DNA from 2 places in the Bacillus sp. 2175 genome. Region 1 is predicted to be linked to the other one. Evidence: riboswitches for the same ligand, from Rfam matches in the RefSeq annotation. Region 1 holds a riboswitch; the other holds the start of a gene.
What was found. A riboswitch is a leader RNA that binds a small molecule or an ion and turns the genes downstream of it on or off. The one in region 1 is predicted to bind S-adenosylmethionine.
Positions count from the first base shown of each region.

Region 2: linked by a shared signal. The riboswitch ahead of ACXKY9_RS24770 (methionine ABC transporter ATP-binding protein) and the one ahead of ACXKY9_RS15880 (hypothetical protein) in region 1 are both predicted to bind S-adenosylmethionine.

Region 1 covers NZ_CM173819.1:3,043,805-3,054,886, forward strand. The annotation lists gene ACXKY9_RS15850 (serine hydrolase domain-containing protein) at 1-419, shown strand, start outside; gene ACXKY9_RS15855 (hypothetical protein) at 579-1,061, opposite strand; gene ACXKY9_RS15860 (short-chain fatty acid transporter) at 1,409-2,755, shown strand; gene ACXKY9_RS15865 (hypothetical protein) at 2,796-3,149, opposite strand; gene ACXKY9_RS15870 (NAD(P)H-dependent oxidoreductase) at 3,146-3,721, opposite strand; gene ACXKY9_RS15875 (SWIM zinc finger family protein) at 3,745-4,134, opposite strand; gene ACXKY9_RS15880 (hypothetical protein) at 4,397-4,654, opposite strand; SAM riboswitch class I at 4,755-4,853, opposite strand; gene ACXKY9_RS15885 (hypothetical protein) at 4,976-5,167, shown strand; gene ACXKY9_RS15890 (YwiC-like family protein) at 5,198-5,920, opposite strand; gene ACXKY9_RS15895 (ECF transporter S component) at 6,103-6,804, opposite strand; gene ACXKY9_RS15900 (ABC transporter ATP-binding protein) at 6,777-8,438, opposite strand; gene ACXKY9_RS15905 (energy-coupling factor transporter transmembrane component T) at 8,411-9,289, opposite strand; gene ACXKY9_RS15910 (DUF4430 domain-containing protein) at 9,312-10,151, opposite strand; gene ACXKY9_RS15915 (DUF4430 domain-containing protein) at 10,209-11,082, opposite strand, start outside.
Region 2 covers NZ_CM173819.1:4,737,071-4,748,152, forward strand. The annotation lists gene metQ (methionine ABC transporter substrate-binding lipoprotein MetQ) at 1-484, opposite strand, end outside; gene ACXKY9_RS24765 (methionine ABC transporter permease) at 507-1,172, opposite strand; gene ACXKY9_RS24770 (methionine ABC transporter ATP-binding protein) at 1,165-2,190, opposite strand; SAM riboswitch class I at 2,369-2,476, opposite strand; gene ACXKY9_RS24775 (hypothetical protein) at 2,602-2,946, opposite strand; gene ACXKY9_RS24780 (thioredoxin family protein) at 3,099-3,407, opposite strand; gene ACXKY9_RS24785 (toprim domain-containing protein) at 3,411-3,755, opposite strand; gene gcvH (glycine cleavage system protein GcvH) at 4,252-4,635, opposite strand; gene ACXKY9_RS24795 (arsenate reductase family protein) at 4,677-5,042, opposite strand; gene ACXKY9_RS24800 (hypothetical protein) at 5,453-5,980, opposite strand; gene ACXKY9_RS24805 (phosphatase PAP2 family protein) at 6,124-6,771, shown strand; gene ACXKY9_RS24810 (PTS sugar transporter subunit IIC) at 6,837-7,850, opposite strand; gene ACXKY9_RS24815 (L-lactate dehydrogenase) at 7,873-8,823, opposite strand; gene ACXKY9_RS24820 (spore coat protein) at 9,068-9,316, opposite strand; gene ACXKY9_RS24825 (hypothetical protein) at 9,330-9,515, opposite strand; gene ACXKY9_RS24830 (TetR/AcrR family transcriptional regulator) at 10,206-10,754, opposite strand; gene ACXKY9_RS24835 (MBL fold metallo-hydrolase) at 10,758-11,082, opposite strand, start outside.

The DNA of each region.
Region 1 (11,082 bases):
AAGAAAACGCGTATTACGTTACAGATGAAACAAAAGTAGAACAAGCTAGTGCTGGATTAAATGCAACTGCTAGAGATATGGCGAGATTCGGGCAATTACTATTAAACAACGGGGAATATAACGGAAAACAAATTCTCCCTTCTTCTATTACAGAAAGTGTAAAAAATGTACAAGAAGGTGAACTTGAAATTAGTAGTGGCGCTTCTATTTCTTATCATAATCAATGGTGGATTCCCCACAATGAACAAGGTGCTTTCGAAGTGTTAGGTAGTTACGGACAAACACTTTACATCGATCCGAAAGCAAATATGGTAATCGCCCACTTCTCTTCTAACGCAACGCCAAGTAATGAAATACATTCGGTTTATTCAAATATGTATATTGATATTGCACATTATTTAGAAAAGCTTCCACAGTAGTGGAAGCTTTTTCTTGTTGGGACATTTTATTTATACTCCTACATATTAGAAGATACTGAAAGAATAACTGCTTAAAACACGCCTATCAAAATTTATATAAGCAGTTTACATGTTTAATTAAGTGTTTAACTAATACATCCACACCTTTTGGAGAATTCGTTAAAACACTTCCCTTACAAAGATTGTCTGTTCATATTGGTCGAAAATTTCTTCTATAGATGAAAATAAAGTTTCTTCCGGGATGATGAACTTTATTTTTTGACCATTTTTTAACATAAAGGAAATTGTTCCATTATCATTAAAACCTGTATGAAACGTTCCTCGTTTATTTAATACTACCTCTTCAATTGTATTTATTTCAATTGAAAAGTTATTCTTTAATTGCAAGAGTTCATGTACATCGCCAGTATGTATTTTTGTATCTATTTCAGTTTCTAAGTTTAATTGTTTTTTCTCAATTTTTTTGAACCAGAACAAAAACAATAGCTCTGAAATACCAGGTAATTGTTTTTTATAAGCATATCGACTATGAAACTGTCCGCCAATCTTTATAAAATATATACAGTCACCTGTAATAAAAACTTTATAATACATATCTGCCGTAAACATTTTAGGCTTTAAAAGATAAAAACTTTTGATCATAATTCCCCCATCAATTTTAAATGTATTTGTATAAACATTTTTAGCTAGATTTGTGCTAAAACATATTTCTCATGTAATACAACACTATTGTATTGAATCTCCTCTCCCTTTGCAACAGTTGCTTTGAAGCCAGCTAGTAACCTTTCTGTATACTATCCCTATAAGTGCTACCCCATTTCCAACCGTTTTCTTCTAGTATATTAAAAGCAGAATCTGATACAAGGCTCTATATCAACCTATCAATAAATTATCACCCTATAAATATCTGAATTTTCTTTATATTAGAGGTTATCTCCTAAACAACCTCGAATAATTGTACTACATATACATAAGGAGGGTGATCTATTTTGTTTCGTTCCTTTACAAATGGTTGCGTCGCCTTAGTGCAACGCTTCTTGCCAGAACCGTTTATTTTATCATGTTTACTAACTGTTTTTGTTATCTTCTTTGGTATGTTTGCGACTCACCAAACCCCTGTAGAAATGATTAATCACTGGGGTAATGGAATTTGGGGACTCCTCGCCTTTTCTATGCAAATGGCACTTGTACTCGTGACTGGATCTGCTTTAGCAAATGCTCCTCTTATTAAAAAGGGATTAACGAAAGCTGCCAGACTACCAAAAACGAATGGACAAGGCATTATTGCCATTTCAATTGTAAGTTTACTTGGTGCATACATAAACTGGGGCTTTGGAATTGTTGTATCTGTTTTATACGCAAAAGAAGTGGCAAGGCAGCTGGACGGATTAGATTATAGACTAGCAATCGCCTCTTCTTACTCTGGGTTTCTCATTTGGCATGCCGGTCTTTCTGCCTCTATCCCTCTTACGTTAGCAACAGGCGGTGAAACGTTAATTAAAACGACTGCTGGAAGTATTAAAGAGGCGATTCCAATAACAGAAACGTTATTCTCACCATACGCTCTCGTTCCAGTTATTATTTTTCTCGTTACGATGCCTCTCATTAATAAAGCGATGCATCCAGATGAAAAACATACGATTACAGTAGATCCTAGCGTGTTCCATGAAGAAGCTGCTGCTCAAGAAGTAGAAAAAAATACGTTCGCTGAAAAGATGGAAAATAGCATTATTATTACACTTTGCGTTGGATTGTTAGGTCTCATTTATATTTTCAATTACTTTTATACGAAAGGTTTTAACCTTACTCTCGATATCGTGATTTTTATGTTATTAATTGCAGGTCTTATTTTCCACCGTACTCCGATTCAGTATATTCGCGCTTTTTCAGACTCTACGAAAAGTGCTTCTGGCATTTTACTTCAATTTCCGTTTTACGCAGGAATTATGGGCATGATGATTGGAGCAAATAGTGAAGGACTTTCACTTGGAGGAGCTATTTCTAATTTCTTTATTAGCATTTCAAATGAAACGACTTTTCCGCTCTTTACATTTTTAAGTGCTGGCATTGTTAACATTTTCGTTCCATCTGGCGGCGGTCAATGGGCTGTGCAAGCACCAATTATGATTCCAGCTGGCGCTGAACTTGGTGTACCTGCTGCAAAAACAGCAATGGCAATTGCATGGGGCGATGCTTGGACGAATTTAATTCAACCTTTCTGGGCATTACCAGCATTAGCGATAGCTGGTTTAGGTGCTCGTGACATTATGGGATTTTGTGTTGTGAACTTACTATATGCGGGTTTTATCATTAGTCTATGCTTCTTATTTATTTAAACGAAAAGCTAGTTTTATACTAGCTTTTTTACATAATAAATCACTTATTTCCCATGCAATTTATAATCTTCTCCCACTCTATCTCCGTAAGATGTAATGACTCAAATGCAAAAAAATCTTCGCAAATTTTTCCGATTAAGTGTGGATGTTCACTCAAAAAATTCCACTGTAACGCTTTAGGAAGAAAATATGTTTCATATTCTTTACTTCCCCGTACTATCTCATCTACTTCTCTTTCACAAATTCCTCTTATTAAATAATCATTTCTTAACTCTATTTGAATTTGCTGAAATGTTTCGCTACATTTTTTCAATTGAAGTAAACGCGTAACATACTTCCGAAAAAGTTCGCCATCATACTGAACACAGTTTATAATACAGTCAACTTCATTCATAATGTACGAGCCTTTTCTTCTATTTGTAATAACCATTTTTCACGCTTTGATACTTTACTCTTTTTCACAGATTGAAACACTGACCGTTTTATATTGCGAATGCCACAAAAACGTAAAACACCTCTCTTCATCATAATCCAATCTGCTGATCGATATAACAATGCGACGTACCATAGGGGCGAGTCTAACTTATTAATAACCCATGCTTTTTTCCCTTGCAATAATCCTTTCGGCAGAGCCCCTTCATATTTATAAGCAAATCCAGCTACGAAAATACGATCGATAAATCCTTTTAAAATTGCTGGCATCCCCCACCACCATATTGGATAGATGAATAAAAGTGTATCTACTTCTTCTACTAACGTTCTGTACCGAGCTGTTTCTTCTTCATTTACTAAATCACGTCTTTTCTTCTCTTCATTAAATACGAGGACTAGATCAAATTGTTCTTTGTATAAATCAAGCAGCGTAACTGAATGATTTGTTTCCGGTAGTCCTTTTTGCACATGATTTAAAATCGCCGCGTTAAAACTTGAAGGATTAGGATGAGCGTATACAATTAGTACGTTCACTACATAACAACTCCCTCTATACGTTAAAGTTTCCCCTTCTTTAACATCTTCTCTACAATCTGTACGTTTTTCGAACTTTGCAATAATCGATTCAATAATATAAGTAATTCTTCTTTTTCTAAATCTCTCAGTTTCTCTTTAACTGCACTCTCACCAGCACCTTGAATATCATAAACAACTGCCGCCATATGCTTACAAAGATTCTCATATGGACATTTGCAGCTACTTTCTGAAAAATCTTCGAGATCGATAACTACTTCATAATTTCCTGCATTTCCAGTAACGAAAGCAAACACTTTTTTATCATGTATTTCAACATCTTCTACATGTCCATCTTCATAATATTCATATCCCTTATCTACAATGTACTTTGGGATCCATTTCGTTATATCTTTTAATAAGTAAGCGTACATAATTGTACCCCTTCCTTTAATTCCCTTTTGACTTCAAAAATCCTGTATGTTATTCTAATAACTGTCAAATAGCAAGTCTATATGACAAAACGACTGACACCTATTCGGCGAAGGTGTCTCTTTTCATTTGCAGCCGATATGAATTGCCTCTTTCAGGCACATTCAATTTTTGACACTACACACTCAACACCATTCCCTGTATCAGGCTGCTTTAGCAGTCTTTTACTCTACATACTCCGTTATTTTAAGAAAAAAAGAGAGCTTAGCTCCCTTTTCTCGCCTTATACAATACCCCTTTTTCAGCATAGAGATATTCATCAGCTAATGTAATTTTCCCATCCAGTTTTAGTTCGTCTAATAATCTTGATAAATAAAATTGATGCAACATCTTTTTCGTGAATTTTCCTTCATGATGCGAAACGATATGTTCTTGAATATCTAACAATGATATCGGCTTATCTTGCTCTATCATATATTCATAAACTGTACTACGCAGTTTTACGTATTTTTCGAGTGTCACAGTAATGCGCAACCCCTTTCTTCTTAATATAAATTTTCGTAATCGGTTTTTTTGCAATAAAAAAACCTCTCCGATAAGAAGAAGTTACGTATATATCTTCGTCTTATCTCCCAGAACAAATATGTTCTGCTGGAATTAGCACCTGCATCGCGGTTGCTGGGTTTCATCGGGCCAGTCCCTCCACCTCTCTGGATAAGAAAATATTCACTTAATTCTTACTATACGTAATTCCACTTTAATTGTCAAATAAATATAACAAATTATATTTTCTTCCTTACTGTTCATACTACCCATATACGAACACGCAAGGAGGATTATGAAATGCATCAAAATGCTCGCGGATATGTACAAGATTCTTTTCAATCATTACAAGAAGCTAAAAATTGTTTAGAAGAAGCGCTCGAAACAGTTGAAAAAGATTTTAATCGCGCTCGTATTGAACAATCACTTTATGCTGTTGAACAAGCTATTCAACGTTGCGAGTACACCGTTCACATTTTAGAAAAAGATTAAAAACTTCCCATCAATTGATGGGAAGTTTTTTCAAATGGCATACTTCATAATTATTGCCGTTATAATTAAAAAATATACAGAATTAGCAATTTCTAAAATTCCTACTTTTATAATAGAAATTTTTTTGCCATACAACACAATTGCTCGAATGGCACTTGGTATAAAAATAAGAGAACACCAGGGATTAATCACAAATATGATTATCGTTAATACGATATGATATCCCCAAGATATAAGACGATACTTCGGGTTATTTTTTTCACGAATCATCGTTTTCACATAGAACGTACTACCTAAAAAGTATAAAAATGAAATAAGTGCAATGAATATAGCTGTATGACCGATTTGCTTCATTGAAAAGTAATAACTAATTAATCCACCGATACAAAACACAATAATCGCACAAATATCATTTAATAGTGCTCTTTCATTTTTTTGACGAGCGTAATACATATTCACTATAAATAATGGAATCATTACTATTACGAATAAAAGAATTCGCCACTCATATAATAAAGAAATCATCCCAAATAGGAACGCAATACTGAAATAAACAATGGCAGCTTGTAAAAACTCTTTTTTTCGTCTTTGCTTTATGTACGTAAGAAATGGATACGTGGCTAAATAGATAAAAAACCACGCTAAAAACAATGGAATATGATAAATAGTAGGTTTCCCAAGTATGACACTTAATAAAAAAGGAATAACAAGCATAGCCCATGCACCATGTTGCTTCGGAATAACTAACTTCATTAACTATACACCTCCCTTTTGAAAAAAGTTCTCACCTACCATTATACAAATAATTTTATATAATAACGGATGTATATTAAATCGATTTTTTGACAAAAAAATGCTCCTTACAGTATGTAAGAAGCATGAAAGAGGCAAACGAATATGTAAGTCGCGACCCTACCTTATATGAGTATGCTTTTCTATGTCACGTTATGCTCATCTAATATACCGTATTTCTTTTTAAATCTTGTAAGAATCGTAATCCATGAAGTACTAAATAGTAATAAGAAAATAACATTCGAAATCGCATGGCTCAAATCAAAGTAAAAACTTGCGATATAATACGAAATGACAGTTTCCCATGTTGCTTCTCGTATAAAACCGAGAAGACCCCAGAAATTCATAATCCAGCCAAATAAAAAGCCAACAATTACTCCGTAAAGAAGTCTTCCCCATAGCTTTTTCATAAAAAATGTATTACGAAGTAAACCTGCTATAAAACCAATCATGCCCCATGAAAACATTTGCCACGGTGTCCATGGACCTTGTCCTAAAAAAATATTAGATACGATTGCTGCTGTAGCACCAATCATAAAACCAGTTTCACTACCAAATACAATTGCAGAAACGATAATGACAAAAGAAGTTGGTTGTACACTTGGTAAAATAGAAAATGGCACCCGGCTTACTGCTGCAATTGCCGCTAATACAGCAACGAGAACAATTTCACGTGAAACAAACGCCTTTCTTTCAAAACGGATATAGAAAGGTAACATAATAACCGCTAATATAAACAAACTACTTAACATGTAATAACCGTCCATGACAAGTGTCGTAAGGAGTAATGTGCCGATTATTACTGCAAAGATACATATTATGAATGCAACATATCTTTTGGACAAGCTTCGTACACATCCTCCCACGTTAATGCATATGGCAATTCTTTTCGAATGAATCGGTTAATAGATGTTGTATAAAAGAAGTTGCCGCTAAAAAATTCTTTCGGTGCATCATTCATAATGACTGTTCCATCAAATAACATCATACATTGATCAACGTATTTCGCTGCAAACTCAATATCATGCGTTGCCATTACAATTGTTGTACCTTCTTTTTGTAGCTTCCTAAATAGCTCTCCTACTCTTTCTTTCTTCCATGGATCTAATCCCTTTGTCGGTTCATCAAGTAATAATAAAGTCGGCTTTGATAATAACGTTGTACATAATGCAAGAAGTTGTTGCTCTCCCCCGCTACAATCGTGCGGATGGCGTTCTTTAAGCGAGTACAACCAAAACTGTTTTAGCGTATCTTCTGCTATTTCTTTTCCTTGTTCTCCATATAATTCACGCGCACGTTCATAAACCTCGTCCCATACTGTATCAAATGTAAAATGGTAATACGGATGCTGCGATACATACCCAATACTTTTAAAACGTTCTTTCGAATCAATTTTATGTATTACTTTTCCGTTCCACTTTACTTTCCCTCTTCTCGCTTTTTGTAATCCTGCTAAAATCGTTAACAGTGTAGACTTACCTGTACCATTCTTCCCAACGAGTGCTACCCATTTTCCTTTTTCAATCGAAACTGATAAATCACGTAAAATAAGCGGACTATTTTTTTCATATTGGAACGAAATATGCTCTGCGCTTAAAATTACCTCTTGCTTTTCACTTTGTGCTATTGGCTCATTTACATATGATATCGCTGCAAAATCATTCATTTTCATTTGCGCCTCTCGCACTGTAAACGGAATATCTCTCACATTCCACTCTAAAAATAGCCTTGGAATTTGCGGAATAAATGGACGGAATGTTTCTACTCCCCACATATCCGTAATAACAATTTTAGGACTACCATCATACATAATACGGCCATTATCCATACAAACAACGCGTGTTGCAAGCGGGATAACTTCATCTAAACGATGTTCACTTAAAATAATCGTAATTCCAAGTTCTTCATTAATCCGTTTTAATAATCCTAAAAACTCTTTTGCAGCGATTGGATCTAACTGCGCTGTCGGTTCATCTAATAATAGCAATTTCGGCTGCATAACTAATACCGCAGCTAAATTAACAAGTTGCTTTTGCCCACCAGATAACGTGTGAACAGATTGATGCAATAAATCTTGAAATCCTAAAAAGCTAATAAGCTCTGCTATTCTTTTTTGAATAATATGTGATGATAATCCGATATTTTCTAAAGAAAATGCTAATTCTTGAATTACTGTATCCATAACGATCTGATTTTCTGGGTTTTGAAATACCATCCCAATTTCTTGGGCAGATAACAAATCAGCTACTTCCTCTATTAAAACACCCTCATAAAATATCTCTCCAGAACGCGTACCAATTGGAAGTAACTCCTTTTTAAAATGTTTTAATAAAGTCGTCTTCCCAGATCCCGATCCTCCAGCAAGTGCAATAAACTCACCTTTTTGAACAGAAAGAGAAATATGCTGTAACGCTTTTTCATTTTCATCAGCATATACAAATGATAAATTGTTTATTTCTGCATGCGCCACCATATCCATTCTCTCCCTTCCATTATGATTGGTAAACTAATAAACATCGTAAATACGACAAACATCATCCCATCGTATTGCTGAAATAGAATCGATTCGACTTTCGGATAAATAATCAATTTCCCCCCGCCATAATTACTACATATAATAGCAGCTATAAATAAAATGATTAAATAACTGAGCGTATACCAATCGCGCCTTTCCATTCTATAGCGAATATACGTCGTACGCTTCGTTACACCAAATCCACGAGCTTGCATAGAATCTGCCGTTTGCAGTGCATCTTCTAATGAACAAATTAATAATACTTGCAGCAATTGCATACCATTTTTGACGCGTTCAATTATCGAACCTGAATCTACCTGCACACCTTTCGTCTTTTGAACGAGTGTGATTTTCTTTAATCGCCTTATAAACAAAGGAACAAATCTCACTGTAATCATCGTTAACAATGCAACTTTCGGTGAAATTCTTGAAAACAAATATAAAAATTTATGACTGGAAATAATATCATTGTATGACGCAAACGTAAACATAACTGCAACTAGTAATAACCCCATTACTATGCCAAACATAATCGCCTCAAGCTTAATACGGCTATCACCTAACCAAAATAACGTAGTTCGACCTCTATGCGTTAATAACGAATTAAATAAAATTACCATAAAGAAGAAAACAATTGTGCTCGGTAGCATCTTTCTTATCTTTTCGCTATTTCCTTGCATCACATTTAACATAATAATTAATACTATTGCTCCAATTAAAAAAAGAGGATGAAGACACATCATACATAGTATCATCACCCCGATATAATAGAAAAAATTCACAAAAGGATGTAAAGAAGAAAAACTTATTTTCATAGCCCTTTACCGAATGCCTTTCTTATTGTAATACGTATACCCACTCAATTGTATCTCCTGGTTTTACCGTAGCTACACCAGCACTATGGTTTGGAAAAGCACCGTTCACACGATATTTCCATCCACTAGTATCCGCAATATCTTTTTCATATAAATCATTAATACCTTTTACATAAATACTATCTCTAGATCCGCTTGCATCAACATCTAATCCTGTACGTTGCAATACTTTATACACAGTATCGCCATCTTGTACATCCATCTTTTTCGCACCCATTATATATCCGTTATTTCCTTTTACTGAGATTGTTACTTGTTTTGCTTGCGGTTTCGGTACTGGTACTGGATCTGGTTTTGGTGGTTCAGGTTTTGGTACTGCCGGAGTCGGTATCGTTTTCTCCGCTTTATTCGGATCTTCTTTTTGCTCCTGCTTCGGTGTTTCTTTCGGCTGATTCACAACCTTTGCTTCTTCTTTTACTTCTGGTGCTTTCGGTTGTTGTTTCTCTTCTTGTACTTGTTGCTGCTCTGGTTGCTTATTTACAGCAGGTTGCTCTTTCGGTTGTTCCTGTTGTTTCTCTTCTTTCTTTACCTCTGGTTGTGCCTGCGGCTTTTCCTCTTTCGGCTTCTCTTCTACTTTTTGTTCTTGTTTCTCTTTCTGTTCTTCTTGCTGCTTTTGCTCTGATTCAGCTTGCTTTTCTTTTGTTTTTTCTTCCGGCTTCGCTTCATCTTTTTGTTCTTTTTGTTTCGCTACCTCTTCTTGCTTCGGTTCTACCTTCTTCTCAGGCTTTACAGCTGCCTCTTCACATCCGGCAAGTAGCCCGAGCGAAAGCAGTAAAGAAATAAACCATTTCACCTTACTCATCCTATCTCTCACCTTTCATACGAAAATTAGGAGCAAATAATTGCTCCTAATTTTTTGTTAAGCTGCTTTACGTCTCCATAATACATATGCAGAAGCAATACATAATACACCCATACCTACTTCTGTTGCTGGACTATGAGAAGATGCTCCTGTTTTTGGTAGACTGTTACCGTTTCCGATTTTTTTATTCTTAACCGGTTCGTTATCTACAACTACTTTTAGATTTTCATCTTTTGTTTCTTGTTGTACTTGTTTTTGTTCTTTCGGTTCTTCAGTAACTTCTTTTTCTACTACATTATTTTCTGGTTCAACGACCTTTTCTGGCTCTTCAATCGGTTTTGGCTTAATTACATCACCAGCGTCTACATTAGACCAATCATAAATAGATTTTCCCATTTCCTTAAATTGAAGTAATGCTAAAAGAGCCTGTTCTGTAGCCATTCCGTTACCATTTTGATCACTTGGTAACCATTTAAATTCACCATTTGAAAGTTGATATGATAATAGGTTTTGCATTGCCTTATGAAGACGATTTTGATCTACATCTTTAACAAGCGATAATCCAATAATTGCTTGCGCAGTACTATTTGAATTTTCTTGTCCATCAGCTGAAAAACCGCCATTTTGCAGTTGTTCGTTATATAAATACGCAACAGCTTTTTGTATAGCTGGTTTCACATCTGATCGCTCTTGATAAGGAGCTAATGCTGATAAAACCATACCTGTTACATCAACGCTACTAGCACTATCTTTACTACCTGAACTATTATAAGTCCATCCACCGTCTGTATGCTGATTATTTAACAGTGCTTCCACTAGAGCAACTCTGTTCCATTTTGATTCAACTGGAATCTCATACTTCTTCGTATCAAATGCAAGTAAAGCAAATGCATAACCTGTAACAGAATTCACTTTATCTGACTCATACAAT
Region 2 (11,082 bases), 1.7 Mb from region 1:
CACTAACTGGATCTACTCCGTCTTTAATTTTTAAAATGCCTTCTTTTTGTAAAATTGCTAAACCACGTCCATGGTCAGTAACGGAATTACTCATAATAATTGTCGCCCCGTCTGGAAGTTCTTTTAAACTCTTATATTTTTGAGAATATACACCAATTGGTTCAATATGAATTTTCCCTGCTATTTCAAAATCATATTTTTTATCTTTAATTTCTTTTTCTAAATATGGAATGTGCTGGAAATAGTTTGCATCTAATTCCTTATCCGCTAACGATTTATTTGGCAACACGTAATCTTGGAATTTTTTCACTTCTAATTCAATTCCTTTTTTCTCAAGTAACGGTTTTGCTTTTTCTAAAATTTCAGCATGCGGTACGTTAGAAGCACCAACAACAAGTTTCTTTTCATCTTTATCTTTCCCGCCACAAGCAGCTAACCCAAAAATTGAAGTTGAAATAAGTGCCGTAAGTAATAATTTTTTCATTTAAAATATCCTCCCGTTTTTATTATCGTTTATCTATTCGAGTCGTTAAACTATCACCAATCCACTGGATTAAAAATACAACTAGTAATACACAAATTGTCGCAACGATTGTTACATCGTTATTCCCTCTCTGGAATCCTTCTAAGTAAGCAAGTGTTCCAAGGCCACCAGCACCAACAACTCCCGCCATTGCTGTATAGCCTACTAAAGCAATTGTCGTAACCGTAATACCAGATACTAATGCTGGTAATGATTCTGGAATTAACACTTTCAAAATAATTGTGCTTGTTTTTGCTCCCATTGCTTTTGAAGCTTCAATTACACCTTTATCAATTTCGCGAAGTGCAATTTCGACCATTCTCGCGTAGAATGGTGCGGCTCCAATAATTAAAGCCGGCAGAGCTGCACTTGCTCCAAGAATTGTTCCAAGAAGAATCTTTGTAAATGGGATTAATAAAATAATTAAAATGATGAACGGTATAGAGCGGAATATATTTACGAATGCTCCAATCACCGTATTAATTGATTTGTTTTCCCATAAATTATCTTTTGCTGTCATGAAGAGTAACAATCCTAAAATTAGTCCTAAAACAAATGTCGCAAGGGCTGCGATTGCCGTCATATATAACGTTTCACCAGTTGCTTCTAACATTTGATTCCAATCAACATTTGCGAGTAACTTATCCATGTGCAATCACCTCCAGCTCTACTTGATCTTGATGAATTCCTTCTATTGCTTGCTGGATCGCTGTTTCCTCACCATTTAAATGAACAACTAAACTACCGTAAGAACCGTTATTCGTTTGTGCAATATTTCCTTGCAAAATGCTAACTTCTATATCACTGCGTTGCATTAATCGTTGAAGCACTGGTCTTTCTACAGCCTCACCGATAAACTGCAAACGAATTACTTTTCCATCTGGATATTTTTCAATTAAATTTTCAATTGTTTCATTTGTATCTTCAGAATCTGTTAACTGCTGTACAAATCGTTTCGTAATATCTTGCTTCGGATTACGGAATACATCAAGTACTGGACCTGTTTCTACAATCTTTCCTCTCTCCATTACCGCCACTCGGTTACAAATCTTTCGAATCACGTGCATTTCATGTGTAATGAGTACAATTGTTAAACCAAGACGCTTATTAATGTCTAATAGTAAATCTAAAATTTGATCTGTCGTTTCCGGATCAAGAGCTGACGTTGCTTCATCACATAAAAGCACTTGTGGATTGTTAGCTAATGCTCTTGCAATCCCGACGCGTTGCTTTTGTCCTCCACTCAGCTGAGATGGGTACGCGTCTCCTCTTCCTTCTAATCCAACAAGATGAATTAATTCATCAACACGTTTTCTTCTCTTCGCTTTATCAACACCTGCAATTTCAAGTGGAAACTCAATATTTTCACGTACAGTTCGTGACCAAAGTAAGTTGAAGTGTTGAAAAATCATTCCGATTTCTTGTCTTGCCTTACGAAGTTCACTTCCTGTAATTGCTGATATAACACGATTCGCAATTGTAATTTGGCCAGAAGTCGGTTTCTCTAACTGATTAAACAATCTGATTAACGAACTTTTTCCAGCGCCGCTATATCCAATAACACCAAATATTTCGCCTTTTTCTATTTTTAAATTGGCGTTATCTACAGCAGTGACATCACCGCTTTTCGCCTTATATATTTTCTTTACGTTCTCTAATAGAATCATGATGTTCACCCCTTTTTTGTTTGGATCGACTCCGCAATTTTTTATTTTTAATGCGTGTAGTCCAATGTTATCATTACTTTTATTATTTGAATGTCCTCCACATTCAAACAATAAAAAAACCTTTCTGCTTTAGAGAAGCAGAAAGGTTTATATGCGTATATAACAACATTATCCCTCTCTCTCATCTCTCAAAGCATTCGCTTTGCAGGAATTGGCACCATTTCAACATAAGTTGACGGTTGCCGGGCTTCACAGGGCACAGTCCCTCCACCTCTCTTGATAAGAGAAATCAGATTCAATTTTCGTCTGATTTGAAATTTATGAAATTGTCTATATTTTATGACTTGAATTGTATCAATATACACTCACCATGTCAACAGAAATTTTCGCAAAAAATGAAACTTCAGAATTTTAAGCACCTACTGACATCGGTTTACATATATGAAACATCGATTCCACTAATAACATCGTTCGGTACGTTCCTGAATATTGTACACGTCCATCGTTCATTAACATTTGCAATCGTACATTTCCATTCACCAATTGTTCTATATCCTTTTCATCTAAGCAAATGATTTGTTCCGTTCCTCTTTCCTCATGTACCAGCTCTATATAATCTCTTGAAATTTGTAACGAACAACTTTCATCTCCAAAGCGAAAATTAACAGTTTTTTCTTCTTGTCTTAAAAGCGGTTCTAAATGATATTGACCATTAGCGTAATTTACAAATGATTGAAGCAAAGAATATAATCTCACCCTAAATCACATCCTTCATATCACTTTCTATTACATACCATTCCCTCTCACTAAAGAGCAATCCTGTTATTTTCGCTCGACAAATACTGTATCCACCCTGCATCTCGACATATTTCCCAAGAAATATGTCGAGGCGGCAAAAATTTTGCCGCCTACTTTAATTCCGTATATAAATATTCAACCGAATGAAATGCGTATATCTTCTTCATCAGTGTCCCATTTTCAAAAACAAGTAAACAAGGTACACTTTCAATCCCATACTCTTTCGCTAAATACGGAGCATAATTTAAATCTAACATCCCAATTTTGAGGCCTTCAATTGTCATCTCAACAACTGTTAACATCTTTTTTGCTAATTGGCATGTTCCACACATTGGAGTATATACATATAATACTGTTTTTTCTTCGTTCTCTATTAGGGCTGTAGCTTCGGCTCCTGTCCAATCAATCACTTCTATCATTCCTTACCGTAAATATTCTGTATAAACGTCAATGTCGGCTCCCCATAATACATTTGCTAAGTGTGTAGATGGCGCAGTTGCCACTTCTCGGTACGAGCGATCAATATAGATATGCTCGGCTTGCGGAAATTCTTTTCGAAATTGTTTCCTTAACTTTTCTCCAGCATCATCAGCATCCACTAGCACATACACTTCCTTATCAAAAAACTGATCAACGAGCTCATCCATTTTCGACAAACCAATTGTACCATTTGTACAAACAATTTCCACCGGTTCACGAATAATAGATTCAATCTTTCTTCTATCTGATGTACCTTCTACAATAATGACTTTTTCTACATAAATCATATGTCATCACCCGATCACCATATACTATATAACCTTGAACTTAGTATATAGTATATTCGTTATTTTCATGTTGTTTCCTGTTTATTTTTGCAAAAGAAAAGCGGAAGCGGCTCGTTTAGAACAGGAGGGCATTGGAACTCCTGAACTAGAGGCGCCTTTTGCCTCAAGTGAAGGAGTGAAATGACCGACTGTTCTAGCCGCTGGAGCTAGACAACGAAAAGCGGAACCGACTGTTTAGCCCTGTTGGCTAAGGTTCTTTCGTACAGAAGACGCTTTTTGTCTTCTCGTACGGAAGGTTCTTAGACATGAAGGGCTAGGAGGTGGAGCTGGACAATGAAAAGCGCAAGCGGCTCGTTTAGATTGTGAAGACTTATGAAACCTTACCACAAAACAGTTTTTCTCATAATAGCTTATTTATTTACATATAACTTGAATTTCATTATTTCACACAAAATAAAAAAGGACAGCACAAAGGCTGTCCTTTAGTCGACTACAATTAGTCTTGGTTTGTCATTTCTGCATATTTTTCTGCAGTTAATAACTTCTCAACTTGGCTTGCATCAGAAAGTTCAACTTTAACCATCCATGCACCCTCGTATGGAGATTCGTTAACAAGTTCTGGTTGGTCACTTAATTCTTCGTTTACTGCTACAACTTTACCGCTTACAGGTGCGTATAACTCAGAAACTGTTTTAACAGATTCTACGCTTCCGAATGGCTCGTCAGCTTCGATTGTTGCACCTACTTCAGGAAGTTCAACGAATACGATATCGCCTAGCTCACCTTGTGCAAAGTGAGTGATACCGATAACAACTTCATTACCTTCAGTTTTTACCCATTCGTGTTCTTCAGAGTAACGTAAATTATTTGGAATGCTCATGACTGTACCTCCAGTGAATGTATTAATTATGTAAAAATACCTTATTGGTACTTTTTCCACACACTTTCAAACTGCTCTTCGTTAAAACCAAGTGTTACATTCGTTCCATCTGTTACAATTGGACGTTTAATCAACATGCCATCAGATGCTAAAAGCTCATACATTTCGTCTTCGCTTGCATCTTTCAACTTATCTTTTAGACCAAGTTCACGGTAACGCATTCCACTTGTATTAAAGAATTTTTTTAATGGTAATTCACTTTTTTCATGTAAATTACGTAAATCTTCTTTTGATGGTGGATTTTCAACAATATGAATCATCTCATATGCTACATCGTTTGCCTCAAACCATTTCTTTGCCTTTTGACATGTGCCACACTTTGGATATGAATAAAATGTTACTGTCATAAATTCACCTACTTTTTTACTAACCTTTACCTTTATCATATAGAAAACGTTTTGTTATTTCAAACCATTATTCGCTAAACTTTTACTTATTTCGTGATAATTTTTAATAATCCTGCGAATTTTTCTTATTTTTCCGCCATTTGTTAAGAAAAAAATAAATATATAAATTTTTTAGATTCTGCACCAAACATATATCTTAAACAAGCGTTTGATTAATTCTCCATTTTTCTTTCTTAACCTTTGAACTACAGGAGTTTCTTCCTACCGAACATACAGCTTAAACAAACGTTTGATTAATTCTCCATTTCTCTTTGTTAACCATTGAGTTACATCAGTTTCTTCCTACCGAACATACAGCTTAAACAAACGTTTGATTAAAAAATAAGAAGCCTCGTTTACAGGCTCCCTCATCATCTATTCAAATAATCTGCGATGGTTTGAAATACGACGATATACATATTATGAATACTTTCTTCTGTATTTCCACCATTAGATAAACCAATTGCCCATTGTTGCCCTTCACCACTTCCGATATTTGCAAAGCCTTGCGTATACATAGCATTTACATCTTTTCGTGCACTGTTATACTCTATTCCTTTTGTAATAAAAATTGAATATGATTTATCTTGTAAACCGATAAAAAACACTGGTTTCTTTAGCGATGAAAATACATTTTTATACTGCTCTGTTGAGGCTTCTTGAAAGTGATCTTTCATTATTAGAAAACCATCCACTTCCTTAGATTTCTTTTCCAGTTCCTCTAACTTCATTTCTTCAAACTTTACATTCCTAAACGTATCTTTCGGCTTTTCTCCAACAACTCCAATTACGAGTGCTCTTCCGTTATATTCTAATTTCTCTCCTGCTTTATCCTTTGCACACCCAGCACCTACTAGGCATATCAATATAAAAAATAAGAAATACGATAAACGCTTCATTTAGCACCCTCTCCTTCTTTTTAGTCAAGTGACAAAAACGTAAGGTTAATTCAAGAAAATGTAAGTAAAATCGATAGCCCAATTCACGTTTCTATATTATAATCAATTGAATTTACTTACATTACTAAACATAGGAGATCAACATGAAGAAATTTAAACTTTCATCTTTTCTTCCGTTAAGTTATATACTTCTACTCGTGCTCGTAAGTCCCCTTTACGACGTATTAAATAAATCGACTGTTCACGCAGTAGACGTTACAACTGTAGTAGATGATTGGATTCCATTTGTAAAAGCATTTATTATTCCTTATTTACTTTGGTTTCCATACTTATACGGCGCACTTATTTATTACTGCTTTGCTGACCGAAAGCAATATTATGTCACTTTAAGTAGTGTTATTTTTGGAAAGCTTGCTTGTTTTTCTATTTATTATTTTTGGCAAACAACTGTACCGCGTCCGACTGTCGTTGGAACAGATGTATTTTCTGAACTAGTTCGCTATATTTATAGTATCGATCAACCTGTAAACTGTTTCCCTAGCATTCACGTTCTTACTACATTCGTAATTATGTTAGCTGCCTTTAAGCGTAGAGAACAGCATGCTTTTGAATATTACATCCTTACTTTCTTCGGTACACTTATTATTTTATCAACGCTATTTACGAAGCAGCATGCCTTTGTAGATGCCGTTTCTGGAATGACGCTTGCAAGCATACTTTACTTCGGCGTTCAGCTCTTATTGGCCAAAGAACCGATAAGAGTTCCAGTAAAACAAAATCATAGAATGTAGCATGACAAAAAAGCAGACTGTGGCTTCTCAGTCTGCTTTTATCTATTAGTAAGGAGATTTTCAACTTAAGATTGCGGTACAGTCATATCACCAGAGTGAATACGACCTGCTTTTTTAAGAGCAATGTAAAGTATATAAGAAACAGCTACTGGAATGACGATATAAGTAATTACCATCGCCGGGAGAACTTCCCATCCTTGGCTGGAAATTAAATTAATTGGTGCGATAAGAGAACTTAATCCAAGACCTGCAATTTCCTTTCCTGCTTCCAGTTGGAAAATTAATGCGGATACTGGACCGACTATAGCACTGGCAACGACAGTTGGGACGAGAATCATTGGATTTTTAGTGATATTTGGTAACTGTACTTTCGGAGTACAAAGTGCTTGAGCTAATATGCCACCTAAATTATTTTCTTTCGCTGAGATGACAGAGAATCCGATAAACTGAGCGACGCATCCGGCAAGAGCAGCACCACCTGCAACACCGTCTAAGCTAAGTGCAATTGCTAACGCAGCTGATGAAGCTGGAGAGATAAGTAATAGTCCCCAAACGACTGCAATGACGATAGAAGCGATGAATGGGCTACCAGCTGAGCTATCTTTAATAAACGCTCCAACTGTATTTAAAACAGGAGTAATATTATGAGATAACCAAATACCAACTAAACCAGAACCTAATATGGCCGCAAATGGAACGAGCATCATATCTAACGCAGTTTTTCCACTTAAACGTTTACCAATATATACAGCTAAAGTTGCTGTTAATAATGCACCGATTGGCTCACCTGTTTTAATAATTAGACCAGCTTCAGTAATTGAAATGGATCCGGCACCAATTGCTCCGGCTACCATCGCTGAGAAGATTACAAGACCGTTTGCACCGAGCATAAAAGCAATTCCGGCACCAATTGCCGGTGCCATTAGTGATTTTGCAACAACTCCGATTGTAATAAGTAATGGTATATCAACAATTCTTCCTATATTTTCGATCAGTAAACCAATTCCGAGGGATACGAAAATACCTTGTGCGATTCCAGCAGATGCTTTAAATACACGAGACATTATATATTCCTTCATTTGTTTCACCTTCTTCTATAAGTTAGTAACCAATTGTTTTCATATAATCACGTAAAATATCGTTTGATTTTGCGAATCGAGATTCTTCATCCTCTGTTAAATTGAGTTCTACAACTTCTCTTATACCGTCTCTAGTAATAATAGCTGGTACTCCTGTACAAATATCATATTCACCATACTCACCATCTAAAATGGCTGATACAGCAATGACACGGTGATCATCATTAAAGATTGAACTCGCAATATATGCTAGAGAATTTCCAATTCCGTAATAAGTAGTTCCTTTACGTTTATAAATTTCCCAACCAGCTTTTGCAGTCTTCTCAACAATTTCATCTAAATCTATTTCACCAAATCGTTCTTTTTGTTCTTCTAAAATTTGCAGAATTGGCTTTCCACCAACAGTTACATGAGACCAAGCAACCATTTGAGAATCACCATGTTCTCCTAATGAATACCCATGAATACTACGAGGGTCTACATGTAGCATTTCAGATAAAATTGTTCTTAAGCGAGAAGAATCTAGTGATGTACCAGTACCGATTACGCGATTTCTAGGTAATCCAGATAATTTCCACACTTCATATGTAATAATATCAACTGGGTTCGATGCAAGTAAGAAAATACCATCAAATCCACTTTCCATTACGCCGCCAACAACACTTTCCATAATCTTCGCACTCGCTCCTAAAGTATCTAAGCGACTTTGCCCTGGTTTTGGTGCTGGCCCTGCTGTAATAATAACAATGTCCATATCTTTGCAGTCTTCATAGCTTCCTGCATATACTTTTGTTCTTGTATTTGTAAAGTTAATGCAATGTGATAAATCCATTGCTTCCCCAACTGCACGTTCATGATTTATATCAATTAATAATAGCTCTTCACAAATCCCTTGATTTACAATGGAATACGCACAACTTGATCCAACTAATCCAGTACCGATAATTGCAATTTTTCTTGTATGTCTTTTCATAGCAATCTCTCCTAATTGATCATATAATCTATTTCTTTTGCTCTTTACACTCCTAATTATAAAGGTTCTCACGATAGAAATCATGGATACTTTGTGAAATATTGAGCAAATCGTTTGTCCTTTTTGTGAATTGTTATATTCCATTTTCGTCATATTTGTTACAGCTGGAAAAATATTTATTATGTATTTATTGACATATAAAAAAGAAGACGAGCGAATAAATTCGCTCGTCTTCTTTTTCCTGTTATTCCGCACTTAATTGACTTTTTAATTGCTGCACAATCATCGGATTCGCAGGTGCTGCCGGTTTGTAATAACTTTTTTGCTTTGCGTACTCATACATATTACGTTGGCGCATTTCATCTTGATTACGAATTTGAATTAACGTTTGGTGTAACTGTTCATTATCAGACTGAGCAATATAATTTGCATAACTTGTTAAACTTGCATTTAATCCTGCTAAATAATCATTTACCATATCTTTTTCATTCATGTTCCGCTTCCTCCTATCCTAGGAAAGTCATTAATTGCTGTTTCGTATTTCGTGCATCTTGCGCATCCTTTTGTAACATTTGTTTCAATTGTGGATCTGTACACGTCTGTGCATACTGCTCCAACTTGTTAATAATTGTTGCGTGTCCACCAATTAAATGACGTAAGTTTTCTACTTCAAGCTCTGTTAAATTTTGCATGGAATACTCCTACCTTTCTTCTTTCATTCTCCTTTAGTATTCTGTTCTTTTTAAATCGTATTCATGAAAAAGCTTTCTTACATTTCAAATCAATCACATCTATTTATAAATACAAAAAAATGTTATAATTACAGAAAAATACAAATATTCAAAAGCTAACCTTATAATAACAGTATAATCCTCAAACAAACCATGGTAGGAAGGTGTGCTCATGCAAAAATATGTTAAAGTTATCTTCTTTATCATTTACGCAATCCTCTATGTAAAACTGTTGATTGATATATTAAATTTAAAGCCGTTATTCACTTCTATAGCTTTACATATGTTATTTCTCATTTGCTTTCTATTTATAGCACTTAACAATTATAAAAATCGTAACACTACATTTTTCCTATTGTTTATTAGTGCAACTCTATTAGTAAGTATTAGCTTCATTAAAAGTATTCTTATATAAAGGAGCAATAAACATGAAAACACATGACTTCCTTACAGAAATCCAGAAGGGCTCTGAGCCTAGTCCCTATCAAGACCCCATCGTATTCAGTTTCGTTTGCTTTTTCTTAGCGATATATACATTTTTCAAACCTGCAAAATAATATCATTTCATAAGAAAAAGCCTACCATTCTTTTCGAATCATATGCACAAAAAAACCTTAGAATCACTTCTAAGGTTTTTGTTTGCTTTGCTTCTTATTCACGTAATCCTTTAATAAACGTTTCCAACAATACATGTAAACTCGTATCTAAATCTAGCGGCAAACCAAATCCCCCTTGCTGTTCAATCGACGCAAATCCATGACAAATACTTCTGAATCCGCGTGTCGCATGAAGTGCATTCTCTCCTTCTAAGCCATACTGTTGTAATACTTGAAGACAAAGCTTTACAATTCCGTCACCTGCTTTTCTTACTTCTTCATCTCGTAAAAAAGTTGCTTCATATAGTCCAGGATGTTTTCGGACAAATGCTACATACGCTTCTCCTAATGCATGAATTGCTTCGTCCGTATATTTACCCTCAGTAGCTTCTTCTAGTCTGTTATGCAGCTGTTTGATTCCGTAAATACCAAGATTTTTCCGTACATCTTGTAACCCTTTTACATGATTATATAGTGAGGGCGAACGTATCCCTAACCTTTGCGCTAATGAAGCTAACGTTACTTCTTGTATTCCATTTGTATCTGCAATTTCTGCCGCTGTTTCTACAATTTTTTGTAATGTAAGTCCGATTCTCGGTGACATAAATTACCCCTCTTTCTTACTTTCTATATTCCGCTTAGCTTCCTTAATAGCAAGTTTTATGACAGTGTCTGGATTCTTTATCATTTTCCCATGTCCTGCCGCAAGTAAGGAAGGCTCATATTCGCTTAACTTCTCTGCACTTTGTAATGATATTTCTTTGCTCCACGTTGCCATCGCAGGAAACGGAAACCAAAATTTCATTTGTCCCGAAACAGCCATACCTCCTCTTGTTTGGAATGCATCCCCAACAATAAGAGCTTTATTCCGTACATCAAGAAACGACATGGATCCTGGTGTATGTCCCGGTGTCATAATTGCAAGAAGCGAT